Regions from separate parts of the Massilia sp. BKSP1R2A-1 genome, predicted to be linked through region 1. Evidence: predicted binding sites of a transcription regulator. Region 1 holds the regulator's gene; each other region holds the start of a gene.

Region 1 (6,639 bases):
GTTGCCCTCAACGTCCTGGAAGACGCAGGCTACTACTGCGTCGACAACCTCCCGCCGGCCCTGCTGCCGGCCCTGGTCTACGCGGTCAACGAAAAAGGCACCGACAAGATCGCCGTCGCGGTCGATGCGCGCAGCGCCGAATCGCTGGTGGAGCTGCCGGTCAGCGTGCGCCACCTGAAGGAAGAAGGCCACAACGTCAAGGTCATGTTCCTGACCTCGAGCACGCACTCGCTGGTGGCGCGCTTCTCGGAGACCCGCCGCAGCCACCCGCTGTCGCACGAGCTGCGCCCCGGCGAGAATCCCGCTTCACGCCGCACCCTGATCGAATGCATCGCCGAGGAACGCGAACGCCTGTCGGCGATCGAGAACCTGGGCCACGTGATCGACACCTCCGAACTCTCGGCCAACAAGCTGCGCGCCTGGATCAAGGAACTGGCCGACGTCGAGCACGCGCCGCTGACCCTGTTCTTCGAATCCTTCGCCTTCAAGGTGGGCGTGCCGCTGGATGCGGACTTCGTGTTCGACGTGCGCGCGATCCCGAACCCGTATTACGACCTGGCCCTGCGCCCGCTGACCGGCCGTGACCAGCCGGTGATCGACTTCCTCGACGCGCAGCCGAGCGCGGCGGACATGCTGGGGGATATCAAGGCGTTTGTCGCCAAGTGGCTGCCTTCGTTCAAGACGGACAACCGCAGCTATTTGACGGTGGCGGTGGGGTGTACGGGTGGGCAGCATCGGTCAGTGTACATGGCCGAGCGCTTGGGGGCTTACTTCAGTTCGACCGAACGGGTGATCGTGCGCCACCGCGAGCAGCCAAAGCACGCAGGCCATTGATCTGTAGGGTGGTCGGCTCTGCCGACCGCGCGTTCAACCAAGCCATGAATAGACGCGCCGCCTCAATTCAGCCATGAGTTGAACGCGCGGACGGCGAAGCCGTTCACCCTACAGATGGCGCAGCGGGTGAGCGTACTCAGGCCACACCGGCTCGAAGAAGCGCGCCACCATTTCCGGCGTTACCTCCTCCAGCGTCACCGGATTCCACTTCGGCTGATTGTCCTTGTCGATCACCAGCGCCCGCACGCCCTCCAGCACCTCGCCGTGCTCGAAATTGCGGCGCACCAGGTTACGCTCCATGCGCAGGCAGTCCGCCACATCGAGCGACGCACCACGCTGCAAGAGTTCGCGCGTCACGCACATCATCAGGGGCGAGCGCTGGCGCATCGCCTTCAGCGCCTTCTGCGCAAACGGATTCTCGTCGCGCGCCAGCGACGCCATGATGGCCGCCACCGAGGCCGCGCCGAAGTGCGCATCGATCACGCCGCGCTGCGCCTGCAGCTCGCTGGCGCCCGCCTGGGCCGCGAACTGCGCCGCATAGGTGCGGATCGCCTGCGGCAGCTGCGCCCCCGGCGTGGTCTCGATCAGCGCATTCAGCTCGCCCAGCTTCTCGCCAGGCACGAACACGTCGGCTAGTCCCACGTAGAGCGCATCGGCCGCGCCGATCGTCAACCCGGTCAGGCCCAGGTACTGCCCCAGCTGTCCCGGCGCATGCGAGAGGAAATGGCTGCCGCCCACGTCCGGGAACAGGCCGATGTTCACTTCCGGCATCGCCATCTTGGTGCGGTCGGTGACGATGCGCAGGCCGCAGCCTGGCCCGCCCTGGGCGATGCCCATGCCGCCGCCCATTACCACGCCGTCCATCACCGCGATATACGGTTTCGGATAGAAGTGGATCAGGTGATTGAGCGCGTATTCCTCGGTGAAGAAATCTTCCAGCAGCGCGCTGCCGCCCGTCGGCGCCACACGGCCGACGTCGTGGAAGAAGCGGATGTCGCCGCCTGCGCACAGGGCCTTCTCGCTGCTGCTGGTGATGACGACGGCGTCGATGCCGGCATCGGCCTGCCATTCCAGCAGGATCGCGGTGATGGCGCGCACCATGTCGAGCGACAGCGAGTTCAGGGCTTTCGGGCGGTCGAGCGTGATGACGCCGGTGCGGTTGGCGACGCGGGTCAGGACGTAATCGGTCATGGCAGCTTCTGTGGTCGAAAAATGATGCATTCTACCGAAGGCTGCCAGCAAATTCCTATCTTTACAATGCAAAAAGGGCGTCCCCTTAGACGCCCTTGCGGTGTTGCCGCGGAATGTGCGCGGCTGTGTTTACGCTGCTGCCGTGGTTTCGTCGATATCCGGCATGCGCTTGTGCGCGACGTGGTTATGGTCTTGCAGCATGGATTTGTGTTTTAAAACCTGCCTGTCCAGTCTGTCCATCAGCGTGTCGATCGCGGCGTACAGGTCTTGTGCGGCGCTGGCGACGTGGAGTTTCTTTCCCGATACCGATAAGTTGATTTCGGCTTTCTGCCTTTTTTCTTTTTCGGTGAGATTGTCGATCGCGAGGAACACGTGGGTATCGATCACGTGGTCGAAATGGCGGGTGATGCGCTCGAGCTTATTCTGAACGTATTCACGGATGGCGGGGGTGACTTCGAGATGGTGACCGCTGATTGTGAGGTTCATACACACTCCTTGGGAAGGTGCCCTGCCCGCGCCACAAGGTGAGTGTGGGCAGGTGCTTTACAGGGATTTGCGGAGGCTGACGGGCGGAATCTTGAGCGCTTCGCGGTACTTGGCGACCGTCCTGCGCGCAATGACCATACCTTGTTCCCCGAGCATCTCCGCGATCTTGCTGTCGGATAATGGGTTCCTAGGGTCTTCTGCTCCTGTCAATTGCGCGATGAGCGCGCGGATCGCCGTCGAGGAGGCTTCTCCCCCCGCTTCGGTGGCGACATGGCTTCCGAAGAAGTACTTCAGCTCAAACATGCCGTGCGGGGTCAGCATGTATTTCTGCGTGGTTACACGGGAGATTGTGCTCTCGTGTAGGCCTAGTGTATCAGCTATCTCACGCAAAACAAGAGGGCGCATGGCAACGGCGCCGTGACTGAAAAAGTTACGCTGGCGCTCCACAATTGCCTCGGCAACACGCAGGATCGTGTCGAAGCGCTGGCGCATATTCTTGATGAGCCACTTGGCTTCCTGCAACTGCGCGCCCATCTGGCTTTCGCTTTTTCCCTGCTTGAGCAGGTTGGCGTACAGGGAGTTCACGCGCAGCTTCGGCATCACGTCCGGGTTCAGCGAAACCGACCAGCCGTGCTTGGCGCGGCGGACGATCACGTCCGGCACCACGTAGTCCGACACGTTCGAGGCGAAGGCCGCGCCGGGATGCGGATTGCACTGGCGGACCACGGCCTGCACTTCGCGCAGGTCTTCGTCGTCGCAGTCGAGCGCCTTCTTCAGCTTGGTGTATTCGCGCTGGGCGAACCAGCTCAGGTAACCCTCGACGATTTTCAGGGCCAGGCGCCGCGTGACGAGCGGCACGCCCGGCATGCGGCGGATCTGGAGCGCCAGGCATTCGGCCGCGCTGCGCGCGCCCACGCCGACCGGGTCGAGGCTCTGGATCAGGGCCAGCGCGCAGCGCAGCTCGTCCATGTCGATCTCGAGTTCCTCGGGCAGGCGCGCGTGGATCTCGTCGAGCGGTTCTTCCAGGTAGCCGTTGTCGTCCAGGGCGTCGATCACCAGCTCGGCCAGGGCGCGGTCGCGCGCGCTGCAGCCGGTCAGGCGGATCTGCTCCGCCAGGTGTTCGCGCAGGGTGGTGCCGTCGGCTTCCAGTTGCGGGCGTCCGTCCTCGTCGTCGCCGCTGCGTGCGCCGCCGCCCTCGCCGCCCCAGTCGCTGTCGGCGTCGCCGCGCTCGCCCTGCTCGCCATCCTCATGTCCCTCGCCCTCGGCCTTGGCGCCGCCTTCTTCCTGGGCGGGCTGCGCGCTCGGCGCCTCGCCATTGGCAGGCGCCGTGTTGATGGCGCCGTCGGCCAGCAGGCGCACCGAGCGGTCGAGTGGATCGTCGAGACGCTCGAGCAGCGGATTGTCGTGCAGGATCTGCTCGATCTCCTGGTGCAGTTCGAGCGTGGACAGCTGCAGCAGGCGGATCGACTGCTGCAGCTGCGGCGTCAGCGCAAGGTGCTGCGAGGTGCGGAGCTGCAGGGACTGTTTCATTACATCCTGAAGTGTTCGCCGAGGTAGACGCGTCGCACGGATTCGTCGGCGATGATGTCGTCGGGACGGCCGGAAGCCAGCACGGCGCCCTGGTTGATGATGTAGGCGCGGTCGCAGATGCCGAGCGTCTCGCGCACGTTGTGGTCGGTGATCAGCACGCCGATGTTGCGCTCCTTCAGGAAGCGCACGATGCGCTGGATCTCGATCACCGCGATCGGGTCCACGCCCGCGAACGGTTCGTCGAGCAGCACGAAGCGCGGGTTGGTGGCCAGCGCGCGCGCGATCTCCACGCGGCGGCGCTCGCCGCCCGACAGCGACAGCGCCGGGTTCTCGCGCAGCTTTTCGATCTGCAGCTCGGCCAGCAGGGTGTCGAGGCGCTCGTTGATCTCGTTCTTGCCCAGGGCCTTGCCATTCTCGTCGCGCTGCAGTTCCAGCACGGCGCGGATGTTCTCTTCTACCGTGAGCTTCCGGAACACCGAGGCTTCCTGCGGCAGGTAGGACAGGCCCAGCACCGCGCGCCGGTGGATCGGCAGGCTCGTGATGTCGGTGCCGTTGATGTCGATCGAGCCGGCATCCGACGGCACCAGGCCGACGATCATGTAGAAGGACGTGGTCTTGCCGGCGCCGTTGGGGCCGAGCAGGCCGACCACCTCGCCGCAGTCGACCTGCAGCGAGACATCGCGCACCACCAGGCGCTTGCCGTAGCTCTTCTGCAGGCCCTTGACGACCAGGGTGCTGCAGCTGTCGCCGGCGGGTTTTTCCAGTACGGCGTTCATTGCTTGGCGCCCTCCGCCGGCGTCGTGCGGCGCGGCGCGATGATCAGGGTGCCGCGGCCGCCGCCGACCGTGCTCTTGCCGCTGGGGTCGTTGCGCACCTGGGCCACTTCACGGCGGTTGTCGTAGGAGATGAAGGGACCCTTGATCTCATTGGTCATGCGGCCGTTCTCCAGCTCGCGCACCTCGGCGGTGGTGAACAGCTTCACCAGCTCGGCGCGCTCGTCGTATTCGATGCGCTGGGCCTGGCCCTCGACCCACAGGTCGGGACCGCCGTCGCGCTTCTGGCGGAAGGTGGCGAGCTTGCCGTTGTTGGCGGTGAGCGTCACGCTCATATAGCCTTCCGGCGTTTCCTTCACCAGGGCGCGGTCCGACTTGAGCACCAGGGTGCCGCGGGTGAGCACGACGTTGCCGGTCAGGATGCGGGTCTGGGTGACTTCGTCGACGTCGAGCGTGTCGAAGTTGATCACGGCCTGCTTGAGCGAATCGGCGCGCTCCGCCGTGGCGGTGAGCGATGCCAGGGTGAGGAAAGTGGCAGCGAGTATTTTTTTCATGGTTTTGCTGGTCCTGTTGTAACGCGGCGCGGGCATTGAAAATCAGCGTTGCGCGCGCGGCGGATAGACGATCTGGCCGCGGCTGGCCAGGTGCAGCTTCTGGGTCGCGTTGTTCGCGACCATGCCGGTGCCGGTCACGGTGGCGGAGCCGAGCTGCATCTCGATCGGCTTGTCGGTCTTCATGATCTCTTCGTCGGGCAGCACCGTGAGCGCCTGGGTGCGCACGCGCAGCGCTTCGCTGGTCGGCGTGGCCGGACGCTGGATGTCGACGTTGCCGATCAGGTCGACGCGGTGTTCTTCATGGAAGATGCGGCCCTGCTTCGCCACCACCGTCATGCGCGGACGGCCCGGCGTCATGCCCTGCACCACCGGCGCATCGACCTCGGACACGTCGCCCAGCGGACGGTGCGTCAGGCGTTTGCCGGAAACGACATAGCTCGGCTTGCCGTCCTGCGTCATGCGCACGAAGGAGAAGTTCTCGACGATGTAGTCCGGCTCGCTGGACGGGCCGCCCAGGCGCGGGTCCTCGTCCTCGCCCTGCAAGACCTGCAGCAGCCAGAAGCTGCCGAAGGCGCAGAACACCCCGACCATCATGATGGTCAGGAGCTTCCAGCGGTGGGCGGTGCGTTTGTAGTTCGACGGAGCCATGCTCGTTCCTGGAAGGTCAGGCGAAGTACGGCGCCAGCGCCTGTTCGTAGTTGCCCTGGGCGCGCATGATCATGTCGCACACCTCGCGCACCGCCCCCTTGCCGCCCGCGTTGCGGGTGACGTAGTGGGCGCGGTACTGCACCTCGGGGTGGCCCGACGGCACGGTGATGGCGAAGCCCACGCGGGTGAACAGCGGCAGGTCGATCACGTCGTCGCCGATGTAGCCGCATTCCTCAGGCGTCACGCCTGTCGCTTGCAGCAGTTCGGCGAATCCGATGCGCTTGTCGTGGATGCCCTGGTAGACGTGCGAGATGCCGAGGTCGGCGGCGCGCTTGACCACGATCGGCGACTTGCGCGCGCTGATGATGGCGGTCTTGACGCCGGTCTTGTTCAGCAGCTGGATGCCGAGGCCGTCGAGCACGTTGAAGGTCTTGGTGACCTCGCCGTCCGGGCCATAGGTCAGGCTGCCGTCGGTGAGGATGCCGTCGACGTCGAAAATCATCACCTTCACGCGCGCGGCGCGCTGCATGTGTTCGAGCGGCGTCATCAGATCACCTTGGCGCGGGTCAGGTCGTGGATGTGCAGTGCGCCGACCAGGCGGTCATCGGCATCGACCACGAGCA
Region 2 (6,639 bases), on a different contig from region 1:
CGAACATGACCAACTCGCGGCTGACGGACCCGGAAATCCTCGAGTTCCGCTTCCCTGTTCGCCTGGAGAGCTACGAGATCCGCCAGGGCTCGGGCGGAGCAGGGCGCTGGCATGGTGGGAATGGCGGCACGAGGAAGGTGCGTTTCCTCGAGCCGATGACGGCGGCGATCCTCTCGAACAACCGCATCCATGCGCCTTTCGGCATGGCGGGCGGCGAGCCAGGTGAGCGGGGAAGAAACACGGTCCTGCGGGCCGACGGGACGGTGGAAACCCTCGGCCACATCGGCAAGGTGGACATGGCGCCGGGCGATGTGCTGGTGATCGAGACACCAGGCGGCGGTGGCTATGGAATGCGGCGGAATGAAGCCGACGCCGCTGGCGCCGACCGATAGCCACGCCTTGCACGGCTCGAAACAACACCGCGATATACTCAGCGCGGGTAGACGAACCCGGTGCGGATGTCCATTGGCGCAAGCCGACCATCTGCCCGCACCATCAGGCGCTGCGGCGGTTCTTCGCCAGCCAGCACGCGCGACCGGAACGGCAAGCCCTCGGCTTCCCGTACCAGCTTGTCGCAGCGTTCGTAGACGTTCGGGCAGTTGGTTTCCTTGAGGAGGGCCTGCACGATCGGAATCTTCCAGTATTCGACACCCCCGGCATTGAACTGGCAGACGAGGTAGCCCGCAGCGCCGCCGACACCGTGGACCTGCAGGCCGGACAAGCCATCCTGTTCACCGTCGATCAACTGAACGAGGGCCTGGGGATCCGCGGCGGGAACGTTCCCGAGCCGGCGCGCGACGGCCGCCTGCACGCGGCGCTTGATCATGGCGTGGTCGACCGGTTCGTCCTCGCGCAGGGTCCAGACGCGCCCGGCGATCTGCGACTTGACGTTGTAGGCGGCGCGGGCCAGGAACTGGCGCGAGGAAGACTGGACGAGCGCCGTGGCGCCGATCTTGCTGCGTTCGTGGGGTTTACCCTCGACCTTGTCGATGGCCGACAGGTAGATCCACGGGTCGCCGTTGAGCAGGTTCTTTTCCTTGCCCTGTTTGATGGTAATGATGAGCATGTGCGGCTTTCTTGACGAGGTGCGGGATGATACAGCACGCCACAATTCCCGTCCTTGATGCCGCCCCGCTGGCTGGCGAATGCCGGCCAGCGGTTCCCCGTGAAGCCGCTCAGTCCTTGCGGCGGCCGGCGCGCGAACCGGCCAGGCCCAACAGACTTAGGCTGAGAAGCGCCAGCGATGCCGGTTCGGGCACGTCGGCGCTGCTCGTCAGCGTGGCACGGAAAGCCGCGTCGGCGCCGAAGCAATCGGTGGAGCAATCCCATTGGCTACTGGTCAGGGCGCTGAAGTTGACGCCGTTGTTGAAGTACACGAAATGCCCGCCGCCGTAGTTGTTGCCCGTGATCGGCATGTCGTACACGCTATCAGCCTGTGCAGCGAGTTCCGACACCGACAGGAACAGCACATACTGCGCGCCGGCCGTCAGTGCAAGGGCGCCGGTATCGAAGGCGAACTCCTGCATGCCGCTGGTGGCCGTTGCCGTACGCGTCGTGCTCGTGTAGAGGATGCTTGTCGCCTTGTTGCCGTCCCAGCCGGCGACATAGCCGCGCAAGTCCAGGCTCGAACCCACTCGACCGTTCAGGAACAGCGAGAAACCATTCAATACATTATCGGTGCCGACAGTGAACGTCTGGCCGTAGGTTGCAGTGTCGGGCGCGCCGAACGGGCTGGCAGTACTGACGACGGCGGTGTTGTTGATGACTTCGGCGGAAACCGCGGTAGACCAGGCCAGCGCAGCGACGCAGACAGCAGCCGACAACGAGCGAATTGATTTCATGTTTTTCTCCCTAGTTGTGATTTGCTTACTACTCGATGCTTTAAGCAAATCCTATGCCATAGAGAAATTTCCTTTTAGAATCAGTGGTCTTGTATTGACGATTGCCGCCAGTGTAAAGAAGGCCGACACGAGCGCGCCGCGCTATTCCTTGCCCGTCATTGCAGGTAGGCGAACGCTGTGGCGTACGCCCCTTCGTCAGGTCGAAATACCGAACTTGCGCTGCGCTTCCAGGAATTCCCTGGTGAGCGCCAGAAGGCGCGGATGATTCGGGTCCATTACCCGCAGCTTCTCGATCTGCTCCCTTGCGACCCCGCCGAGCGTGTGGTCCCACCCCATTTCGTTCACCTGTCGCAGTATGCCCCCGGCCACCGCGACCATCACCTGCAGATTGCCCGGCGCCATGTGCAGCGCCTCGAGCAGGGTCTGGACTGCGCCACGCACGTCGCCCATATTGCGCTTCTCGTCGGCCACCCCGAGCAGGATCTGGGCCTGGGCGCGCAGTTGGGCGCCCATGCCGTCGGCCAGGTCGGGACGGCCCGCGCGCACGAACACACCCATGGCTTCGTCGATGCTGACCGGGCTGGAGACGTCATGCATCACGGTCATCATGACGTTCGAAGCCTGTTCGTCCATCTGGTGTTCGAGGCAGGCTTCGGCCAGGCCGATGCGCAGGTTCGAGGACAAGGCATTGCTGGTCCGCGCGGCGCCGGCCGCCATCTGCAACTCGGCCACCGCGGCGCTGCCATTGCCCATTTTTTCGTGGAGCAGGGCGCTGGAAAAGGCCTTGCAGGCGTCGACCTCGGCGCTACCGCGCATCGAACGCTCCAGGTCGCGGATCACGCCGCTCGCGCCCTGCACGTCGCCGCGCGTGACCAGGGCTTTCACGAGGTTGACGTGGTCTTCGGGATTGCGGAATTCCGAATACCTGGCCTTGGTGACGACCTGCTTGAAGGACTTCTCGGCGGCCAGCGCGTCGCCGTTCTCCATCGCGACTTCGCCGAGCTTGCGCAGGCGCCGCACCATGTGCGGCGAGATCGAGACCGCGTCTTCCAGCACCTTCTGGGCGTCCTGGCTGGCGCCGAGTTTCTCGTGGCAGCGCGCCAGCAGGTCGTAGGCGGCCATCAGGCGCGGATTGGCCTGCACCAGCTGTTCGAGCGTGTCGCGGGCTTCCTCGATCTGGCCCTGGGCCACCATGGTGCGCGCCAGGCCCAGGCCGGCCCAGCCCAGCGGGCGCTCGGCCAGCACGTCGCGGTAGATGCTGCCGGCTTGCGCGTGTTCGCCGCTCGATGTGTGCAGCTCGGCCTTCAGGCGCAGGAAGTCGAGCGCGTAGCGCGGGCTGGCGATCGCCGCCGTGGTGCAGGCGCGGATGGCGTCGACCGGCTTGCCCTGGGCGGCGAGCTGCCAGACCGGGAGCAGGGCGGTGCGGCGCTCAAGCGCGCGCCTGATGCGGCTGCTCAGCATCTCGACGGTGAAGGGTTTTAATACGTAATCGGTCGGGGTCAGTTCGGCGGCGCTCACGACCTTGTCGTAGACGCCTTCCGAAGTCAGCATGATGAAGATGGTGGAGGCCGTGATCAGGCGGTGGAGGCGCAGGTCTTCGAGCAGCTGCTGGCCGTCCTGGCCGTCGCCGCTGGGGCCGCCGAGGTCGTATTCGCACAGGATGATGTCGTAGGCCCGTTTGCCGAGCTGCTTGATGGCCATGCTGGCGTTGATCGCCGACTCGACCTTGCTGATGCCGGACTGGTTCAGCATGTTCTGCAGGCTGCCGCGCATGCCCTGGTTCGGATCGACGATCAGGACCGACAGGTTCGCATTCTCTTGCATCTTCGCTTTCCGTTCTTCGGATCGTAATTATGTAGCCCTTACAATACCGATAAGTTCCTGAGGGATCAAGAAATGTCCGTTCTACAAGCCTTTCATTGGGCAGCATGCATCGCTGCATTGCAACACTGTATAATAGCGGGCTATCTTCCACCCTAGCAGCCACGCTGCGTCAACCGACTTCTCAGCCATGTTGATTCTGCCGGGTTCCAACGCCCTCTCCGCCTTCCGTAGCCAACGCCTCCTGTCGCAACTCCAATCGGTCGCCCCGTCGATTGCCGCAGTCCAGGCCCGCTTCTACCACTTCATCGACAGCAGCGCACCGCTGTCCGTGGAGGACACCGAGCGTCTATCGGCCATGCTCACCTACGGCGAGCCTGCCGCCCAGACTTTGTACGAAGGCGTGACCGAGGAGTTCTTCGTGATCCCGCGCCTGGGTACGATCTCGCCGTGGGCCTCGAAGGCCACCGACATCGCGCACAACTGCGGCATGGCCCATGTGCACCGCATCGAACGCGGCGTCGGCTACACCGTGGTGCTCAAGAGCGGCCTGCTCGGCACCGGCATCGGCGCGCCGAAGAAGCTGGACGACGAAGAAGTCGGCCTGGTCGCCGCGCTGCTGCACGACCGCATGACCGAGACGGTGCTGCGCAACGCCGACGAGGCCTCGCGCCTGTTCGACGAACTCGAAGGCAAGCCGCTGGAGACCGTGGACGTGATCGGGCAGGGCCGCGACGCGCTGGTGCGCGCCAACACGGAACTGGGCCTGGCGATGTCGATCGACGAGATCGACTACCTGCACGAGGCGTTCACGAAGGCGCAGCGCAACCCGACCGACGTCGAGCTCATGATGTTCGCCCAGGCGAACTCCGAGCACTGCCGCCACAAGATCTTCAACGCCGACTGGATCATCGACGGCGTCAGGCAGGACAAGTCGCTGTTCGGCATGATCAAGAACACCCACCAGCTGAACCCGCGCGGCACCGTGGTCGCCTACAGCGACAACTCCTCGATCATCGAGGGCGCGACCGTCACCCGTTTCTTCCCGCGTGAGAAACAGGAATATGCCCCGTCGACGGAGCTGGTGCATACCCTGATGAAGGTCGAGACCCACAACCACCCGACCGCGATCTCGCCCTTCCCGGGCGCCTCGACCGGCGCCGGCGGCGAGATCCGCGACGAGGGCGCCACCGGCCGCGGCGCCAAGCCGAAGGCAGGCCTGACCGGCTTCACCGTGTCGAACCTCCTGATCCCGGGCGCCGAGCGTCCGTGGGAGAACGCCAGCGACGTCAGCAAGGGTGAAGCCGGGCGCGTGGATGCGGTCTACGGCAAGCCGGAACGCATCGCCTCGCCGCTGCAGATCATGATCGACGGCCCGATCGGCGGCGCCGCCTTCAGCAACGAATTCGGCCGACCGGTCCTGGGCGGCTACTTCCGCTCCTATGAGCAGAACGTCGGCGCGGCGAACGCCGTCTACGGCTACCACAAGCCCATCATGATCGCCGGCGGCATCGGCAATATCTCGGCCGAGCACACCCACAAGGACGAGATCCCGGTCGGCAGCCTCCTGATCCAGCTGGGCGGCCCGGGCATGCGCATCGGCATGGGCGGCTCGGCCGCGTCCTCGATGGCGACCGGCACCAATACCGCCGACCTGGACTTCGACTCGGTCCAGCGCGGCAATCCGGAGATGGAGCGCCGCGCCCAGGAAGTCATCAACGGCTGCTGGCAGATGGGCGCGGACAATCCGATCATCTCGATCCACGACGTGGGCGCGGGCGGCCTGTCGAACGCCTTCCCGGAAATCGTCAACGACGCCAAGCGCGGCGCGCTGTTCGATCTGCGCAAGGTGCCGCTGGAAGAAAGCGGCATGGCGCCGAAAGAGATCTGGTCCAATGAATCGCAGGAGCGCTATGTGCTGGCGATCGCGCCGATGGACCTCGACAAGTTCGCCGCCCTGTGCGAGCGCGAGCGCTGCCCGTATGCGGTGGTCGGCACCGCCACCGAAGAGCGCCAGCTGCGCGTGATCGACCCGCAGGCTGACAACTCCCCGGTGGACATGCCGATGGAAGTCCTGCTCGGCAAGCCGCCGAAGATGCTGCGCGACGTCGAGCACGTGAAGTACGACTTCCCGGCCATCGACCTGACCGGCATCGAGCTCGAAGAAGCCGCGCGCCGCGTGCTGCTGCTGCCGAGCGTCGCCGACAAATCCTTCCTGATCACCATCGGCGACCGTACCGTGGGCGCCATGACCGTGCGCGACCAGATGGTCGGCCCGTGGCAGGTCCCGGTTGCCGACTGCGCCGTCACCGCCATGTCCTACGAGGGCTTCGTGGGCGAAGCGATGGCGATGGGCGAGCGCACGCCGCTGGCCGTGATCGACGCCGCCGCGTCGGGCCGCATGGCCGTGGGCGAGGCGATCACCAACATCGCCGCCGCGGCGATCGAGCAGATCGGCGACATCAAGCTGTCGGCCAACTGGATGGCGGCCTGCGGCCAGCCGGGCCAGGACGCCGCGCTGTTCGACACCGTGAAGGCCGTGGGCATGGAACTGTGCCCGGCCCTGGGCGTGTCGATCCCGGTCGGCAAGGATTCGCTGTCGATGCGCACCACCTGGAACGAGGACGGCGCGAACAAGGCCGTCATCTCGCCGGTGTCGCTGATCGTCTCGAGCTTCGCGCCGGTCTCGGACGTGCGCCGTTCGCTGACTCCGCGGCTGCGCACCGATCTGGGCGACACCGCCCTGGTGCTGATCGACCTGGGCCGCGGCAAGAACCGCCTGGGCGCATCCGCACTGGCGCAGGTGACGCAGCAGATCGGCGACAGCGTGCCGGACGTCGATTCGCCGGAAGACCTGAAAGCCTTCTTCAACGCGATCCAGCGACTGAACAAGGAAGGCAAGCTGCTGGCCTACCACGACCGCTCGGACGGCGGCCTGTTCGCCACCCTCACCGAGATGGCCTTCGCCGGCCGCGCC
Region 3 (6,639 bases), on a different contig from region 1:
AGGTGATGGCGGCGAAGGTGCCCTGGAAGGCGACGAAGATGAACTCGGGGATCATCGTCTCCTTGCTGAAGGTCGCGGCCTGGCTGAAGGTGCCGGCGGCGGCGTCGTAGATGCCGTTCAGGAAGACGCGGTCGAAGCCGCCGATGAAGGCGGTGCCGCCCTGGGTGAAGGCCAGCGAGTAGCCGTACAGGCACCACAGGACAATGATCAGCGAGAACACCATGAAGACCTGCATCAGCACCGACAGCATGTTCTTGGCGCGCACCAGGCCGCCGTAGAACAGGGCCAGGCCGGGAATCGACATCATGATGACGAGCAGGGTCGCCACGAACATCCAGGCGGTGTCGCCCTTGTTGATGGAAGGCGCCGCCAGGGCCGGCAGCGCCACGCTGGCGGCGGTAAGGCCGGCCAGGACTTTGGTAAGGGTGGATTTCATCGGGTTCCTCTTACAGTGCGTCGTTGCCGGTCTCGCCGGTACGGATACGGATGACCTGGTTCAGGTCGGCCACGAAGATCTTGCCGTCGCCGATCTTGCCGGTGCGGGCGGCGCCGGAAATGGCGTCGATCACCTGCTCGGCCACGGCGTCGTCGACGGCGGCCTCGATCTTGATCTTCGGAAGAAAATCGACCACGTATTCCGCGCCGCGGTACAGCTCGGTGTGGCCCTTCTGGCGGCCGAAACCCTTTACTTCGGTGACCGTCATGCCTTGCACATTGATCTCCGACAGCGCTTCACGGACTTCGTCCAGCTTGAAGGGCTTGATGATGGCGGTAATCATTTTCATGGTGATACCTCTTTGACTATCAGAAAGTTTTGGACAGGCTGAGCACGACCATCGAGCGACCCAGGTCCTTGCCTTCGGGGCTCAGGTAGGCCTTGGTAGTGGCCTTGACCCAGGCCATCGACACGCTGGCGACGCCGAAGTCCTTGGTGATGCCGGCCTTGTAGTCGGTGTACGAGTAGGCGCCGTTGTTGTTCACTTCCTGGCGGCCCGCATGCAGGTTCAGGAGCATCTTGTCGCCGATGTCGATGTCGGCGCCGAGATCCAGGTAGCCGCTGCGCTTGCTGTTCGCGGTGCCGAACAGGTTGGTGGTCGAGTGCGAGTACTTCACGTAGGCCGGGCCGAAGCCGAGGCGCGCGTAGAGTTCGAAGGTGTTGGCACTCGGGTTCAGGTCGTTCGACGGGTAGTAGTAATACAGGCCGCCAACGTCATAGGTCAGGTTTTCGCTGATGTTGCCGCGCTTGCCGCCATACAGATCCCATTCGATGCTGCCGTCGCCGCCAAGATCCTTGGTCCACTTGATGGTGGACAGCCAGGTGCCCACGTACAGGCCGGTCGGGCTGTGCGTGTAGTCGACGCCGCCCTGCAGCGCGCCGTTCAGGCGGGTCTGCGACAGGCCGCGGTAACGGTAGTCGCTGGTGATCGAGGCGTTGTAGCTGATCTGATGTTCAGGAGTCGCTTCTTGCGCGAAGGCGGGAACGCTGGAAAGGGCCAGGATGGCCCAGCTCACTGCTGCTGCACTTGCTTTGCACTTCATGACATTCCCCTTATAGTCAACTTGGCTCCGGGCGGAGCTGTTGCGGTTTACAATCCTGTCTGCTGCACGCCTGATAACTCTTTAGCAGGATGCGTGCCAGCGCAAAAACCGCTGCCTGGGGTGGTTTCGGGTGCTTGTTTTCTCAGCCATCCGCCCCATTTGCGATAAGAACAAGCCCGTCAACCGGCGCAAAGGGTTGCCAAGCCCGCGCCACGCACCAAAGCGGATGTCGCTGCACTGTCGTGGTGCAGCACGCCGCCTGACCAGGAAATGGATATGAACAACTTCTTCAACGACATCCAAGGCAAGATCAACCAGGCGCTGGAAAGCACCCCGGCCAAGGACATCGAGCGCAACGTCAAGGCGATGATGACCCAGGGCTTCTCCAAGCTCGACCTGGTCACCCGCGAAGAATTCGACATCCAGGCCCAGGTGCTGGCCAAGACCCGCGCCCGCCTGGAAGCGCTGGAGCTGCGCGTGGTGGAACTGGAAGCCCGCCTGGCCGGCCAGTCCGGCGCGAGCGCTTCGGCCACCCCTTCGGCCGCCGCATCTTCCGCCGGCCCGCTCCCCGGCGCCACCGATCCGGCCACGCCCCACGTCGTCCTCGACAAACCCTGATTCTGCGACGGCATTCATGCCGGTGAGGTGCGCACCATGAATGCAGTCGACACGGCGCCGGGCGGCCTGCCGCCGCAGGAAGTCTCGCTCGACGTCCTGCGCGAGAAATACGCCAAGGGCGCCGAAACCGGCATCGTCGACGTACGCCGGCGCGTGGCGCGCGCCCTGGCCGCGCTCGAAGCCGAAGACGGGCGCGAGGAGCGCGAAGCGCACTTCCTCTGGGCCCAGGAACAGGGCTTCGTGCCCGCCGGACGCATCGCCTCGGCCGCCGGCCTCGGCCTGCAGGCCACCCTCATCAACTGTTTCGTGCAGCCGGTCGGCGATTCGATCTCCGGCAACGACGGCCCCCTGCCCGGCATCTATACCGCCCTGGCCGAGGCGGCCGAGACCATGCGCCGCGGCGGCGGGGTCGGCTACGACTTCAGCGCCATCCGCCCCATGGGCAGCAAGGTCCACGGCACCCGCTCGCGCGCCTCCGGACCGGTCTCCTATATGGAAGTGTTCGATGCCTCCTGCCGCACGGTCGAATCGGCCGGCGCGCGGCGCGGCGCCCAGATGGGCGTGCTGCGCATCGACCACCCCGACATCGAACGCTTCATCGCCGCCAAGGACGCGGGCGGCCTCACCAACTTCAATATCTCGGTCGGCGTCAGCGACGACTTCATGCGCGCGGTGGAAAGCGACGCCATGTTCGACCTGGTCCACCGCGCCGAGCCGGGCGAGGAAGACATGGCCGGCGCGCGCCGCCTGGACGATGGCCGCTGGTCGTATCGCCAGGTGCGCGCACGCGAGCTGTGGGACCGCATCATTGCCTCGACCTACGACCACGCCGAGCCGGGCGTGCTCTTCATCGACCGCATGAATGCGGAAAACAATCTCTGGTACGCCGAACAGCTGCACGCCACCAATCCCTGCGGCGAGCAGCCCCTGCCCGCCTACGGCTGCTGCGACCTGGGTTCGGTGAACCTCACGGCTTTCGTCGACGATCCGTTCGGCGCCAGCCCCTCCTTCGACTTCGAGCGCATGTGCGAAGTCGCGGCGGTGGGCGTGCGCATGCTCGACCTGGTGCTGGACGCGACCGAATGGCCGCTGCCGCAGCAGCAGGCGGAATCGCAGGCCAAGCGCCGCATCGGCCTCGGCTTCCTGGGCCTGGGCAGCGCCCTCGTCATGCTGGGCCTGCGCTACGATTCCGACGAGGGGCGGGCGATGGCCGCGCGCATCGCCGAGACCCTGCGCGATGCGGCCTATGCCACCTCGGTGGCGCTGGCGCGCGAGAAGGGTCCCTTCCCGCTGTTCGACGCGGACAAGTACCTGGACGGCCAGTTCGTGCAGCGCCTGCCCGACTGGCTGCGCGAGGCGATCCGCATGTACGGCATCCGCAACTCCCACCTGCTGTCGATCGCGCCCACCGGCACCATCTCGCTGGCCTTCGCCGACAATGCCTCGAACGGCATCGAGCCGCCCTACTCCTGGACCTACCAGCGCAAGAAGCGCATGGCGGACGGTTCCATGCGCGGCTACCAGGTCGAGGACCATGCCTGGCGCCTGTACCGCCGGATGGGCTACGACGTGGACGCCCTGCCGCCCGCCTTCGTGACCGCGCTCGAGATGCGCGCGATCGAGCACTTGCGCATGGTGCAGGCAGTGCAGCCCTTCGTCGACACGGCGATCTCGAAGACCGTCAACGTGCCGGAAGACTATCCTTTTGACGACTTCCGCGATCTCTACAGCCAGGCCTGGCAGGCGGGCCTGAAGGGCCTGGCGACCTACCGTCCGAACACGGTGCTGGGCAGTGTGCTGTCGACCTCGAACGCAGCCCCGCAGGCCGCGCAGCCTGACGAAGACCCGCTGCGCAAGCGCTTCGAGCGGCGGCCGCTGGGCGAGCTCGAATCGGTGACCTCCAAGATCGAATACTCGACCCAGGAAGGCCGCAAGACCGCCTACCTGACGGTGAGCTTCATCCGCGCCGACGGCATCTTCGATGGCAGGCCGGCGACCATCGAGCGTCCCTTCGAGTTCTTCATGCCCTCCAACCAGCGCACCGACGGACAGCAGTGGATTACCGCCTCGATGCGCCTGCTGTCGATGGTGGCGCGCGCCGGCGGCCCGATCGCGCGGGCGCTGGCGGACATGCGCGACGTGGTATGGGAAAAGGGCCCGGTGCGCTGCGGCTACCTCACGCGCGAGGACGGCACCCAGGTGCCGGTTTACCACGATTCGGAAGTGGCGGCGATCGCCTTCATGCTGCAGCGGGTCCTGATACGCCGCGGCTTCCTCGACGCCTGGGGCAACCAGCTGGCGGTGCCGGAACTGGCGCGCCGCTTCGCCGCGCGCGGCGAGGGCCTGTCTCTGGAAACCGAGCCGCAGCCGGCGACCGCAGCCGGCGCCCTGCCGACGGTCAGCGGGGCCAAGTGCCCGGAATGCGGCGCGCGGGCCCTGCGCAAGGTGGATGGCTGCACCCGCTGCGGCGAGTGCCACTACGTGGGCGAGTGCGGCTGAGCGCCGTCGAACGCGCCCGGCTATATCTCAGGCAGGTCGTAACCCGTGCGCAGGCGCGCCTCGCGCAGCACGGCCTGGGGCGGCTTGCCCAGGATGCGGACAAAGGCCCGCCGCATCCTTTCCTCGTCGCCCAGTCCGACCAGTTGCCTGTCGATGCGGGCCGTCACCAGCGCGTGCGAGTTGCGCAGCGCCGCCATGAGCTGGACCGGCTTCTCGCTCGAGGACCAGCCGTTGGCGCGATACAGGTGGAGGACTTCGTCCTGCTCGATGGTGTCGGCGAGCGATACGTCGATATTCAATTGAGGGCTTTCGGGTTGATGAATCAGGAGCAGAAGCTGCCGACGTCGCGCTGGGCGACCTCGCGGTCGTTCCGGTCGCCGGAATCCACCCTCCCCGAGGCATCGACCCATTTGTACACCTGGGCATGGCTATCGGCTGCGGCCATCGCGCACAGCAAACCCAGCGCGGCGGCCAAGCACTTCACTCCCACAACATTCTCCAGCGCAAAAAAGACAGCCTAGCACGGCGATGTACCTGGAAAAGTCTCCAAATCTCGCAGCAACATCGCGCAGCCTTTGCGCAGACCGGCGATAATCGCGCTTCCCTCTCCATTCGCTTCACCATCCACCGCTACTACCCATGAACGATTTCAACAGCGTTCCCCTGGAATTCTTCCAGGACTATCCGGAACCGGGCGTCAATTTCATCGACGTCGGCTGTATTTTCGATAATCCCGAGTATTGGCGCCTTGCCGTCGACACCTTGCACGCGAAGACCGATGAATTGCACTTCGATTTCATCCTGGCCATGGATGCGCGCGGATTCATGATCGCCGGCGCACTGGCTTTGGAGCACAAGGTCGGCTTCGCCATGGCGCGCAAGGCCGGTAAATTGCCGGGAAAATCAATCAGCATCGATTACAAGCGTGAATATGGCAGCGCGACCATCGAGATCCAGCCCGAGCGCATCAAGGGCGAGCGCGTGCTGATCGTCGACGACGTGCTGGCCACCGGCGGCACCATCGAAGCGGCAGCAAGCCTGCTGCGCCAGCTGGGCAAGGAGGTGGTCGGCGCTGCGGCCCTGTTCGATATCGCTTTCTTCAAGGACAAACGCGCGCTGACGATGCCCGTCGTGACCTTGCGCGAGGTCTGAGGCCTGCCACCGCCAGCCCAGGCCGCGCGTGATGCAGGCTTGGGTGGGCTCAACAAGCGAAGTTTCAAGCGGTGCCACCATCCTGCGAGTTCTCACTTCCAGGATGCCCCATGAGCCTCGCCGTCTTACGCAGTCGCGCCCTGGCCGGCATGGCGGCGCCTGCCGTCAATGTCGAGGTCCACCTGGCGAACGGGCTGCCCGCCTTCACCATCGTCGGCTTGCCCGACGCCGAAGTACGCGAGGCCAAGGACCGCGTGCGCGCGGCCCTGCAGAACTCCGGTTTCACCATCCCGCCGCGCCGCATCACCGTCAACCTGGCGCCGGCCGATCTGCCGAAGGAATCCGGCCGCTTCGACCTGCCGATCGCGCTCGGGATCCTCGCGGCTGCGCAGATGATCCCTTCCGAAGGGCTGGCGCGCTACGAATTCGCAGGTGAGCTCTCACTCTCGGGCGAATTGCGGCCCATCCGCGGCGCGCTGGCCATGACCTTCGCCATGCACCGCCACAGCGATGGCGGCCGCCCCCGCGCCTTCATCCTGCCGCTCGCGAATGCGGATGAGGCCGCGCTGGTGAGCGACGCCGCCATCTATCCGGCGCGCACCCTGCTCGAGGTGTGCGCCCACTTCGCCCACGGGGCCGACCATCACAGGCTGGCCCGCCATCAGGGCAGCGCCTCCATCGTTCCGCCCGACTACCCGGACTTCGCGGAAGTCAAAGGCCAGCAGATGGCCAAGCGCGCCCTCGAGGTGGCGGCGGCGGGCACGCATTCGGTACTGCTCATCGGGCCGCCCGGCGCGGGCAAAAGCATGCTGGCCTCGCGCTTTCCCGGCC

The links. The regulator sigma-54, encoded in region 1, starts transcription at its own class of promoters, with help from an activator protein. The targets are predictions, from matches to a motif close to TGGCANGNAANCTGCTTT.
Region 2: a site for sigma-54 is predicted at 1,883-1,900, ahead of ACQ7JA_RS10430 (PEP-CTERM sorting domain-containing protein). Genes of this name have one in related genera too.
Region 3: a site for sigma-54 is predicted at 1,621-1,638, ahead of ACQ7JA_RS24020 (TorF family putative porin). Genes of this name have one in related genera too.

What each region holds. Positions count from the first base shown of each region.
Region 1 covers NZ_JBOBRE010000011.1:85,996-92,634, forward strand. The annotation lists gene rapZ (RNase adapter RapZ) at 1-834, shown strand, start outside; gene ACQ7JA_RS17300 (enoyl-CoA hydratase/isomerase family protein) at 943-2,025, opposite strand; gene hpf (ribosome hibernation-promoting factor, HPF/YfiA family) at 2,155-2,511, opposite strand; gene ACQ7JA_RS17310 (RNA polymerase factor sigma-54) at 2,569-4,041, opposite strand; gene lptB (LPS export ABC transporter ATP-binding protein) at 4,041-4,817, opposite strand; gene lptA (lipopolysaccharide transport periplasmic protein LptA) at 4,814-5,368, opposite strand; gene lptC (LPS export ABC transporter periplasmic protein LptC) at 5,411-6,016, opposite strand; gene ACQ7JA_RS17330 (KdsC family phosphatase) at 6,033-6,563, opposite strand; gene ACQ7JA_RS17335 (KpsF/GutQ family sugar-phosphate isomerase) at 6,563-6,639, opposite strand, start outside.
Region 2 covers NZ_JBOBRE010000005.1:269,704-276,342, reverse strand. The annotation lists gene ACQ7JA_RS10440 (hydantoinase B/oxoprolinase family protein) at 1-392, shown strand, start outside; gene ACQ7JA_RS10435 (SAM-dependent methyltransferase) at 431-1,066, opposite strand; gene ACQ7JA_RS10430 (PEP-CTERM sorting domain-containing protein) at 1,176-1,841, opposite strand; gene ACQ7JA_RS10425 (tetratricopeptide repeat protein) at 2,037-3,665, opposite strand; gene purL (phosphoribosylformylglycinamidine synthase) at 3,853-6,639, shown strand, end outside.
Region 3 covers NZ_JBOBRE010000022.1:4,166-10,804, reverse strand. The annotation lists gene ACQ7JA_RS24030 (ammonium transporter) at 1-436, opposite strand, end outside; gene glnK (P-II family nitrogen regulator) at 447-785, opposite strand; gene ACQ7JA_RS24020 (TorF family putative porin) at 805-1,539, opposite strand; partial or broken gene ACQ7JA_RS24015 (accessory factor UbiK family protein) at 1,810-2,040, shown strand; gene ACQ7JA_RS24010 (adenosylcobalamin-dependent ribonucleoside-diphosphate reductase) at 2,194-4,656, shown strand; gene ACQ7JA_RS24005 (hypothetical protein) at 4,677-4,955, opposite strand; gene ACQ7JA_RS24000 (DUF4124 domain-containing protein) at 4,979-5,140, opposite strand; gene ACQ7JA_RS23995 (adenine phosphoribosyltransferase) at 5,296-5,808, shown strand; gene ACQ7JA_RS23990 (YifB family Mg chelatase-like AAA ATPase) at 5,919-6,639, shown strand, end outside.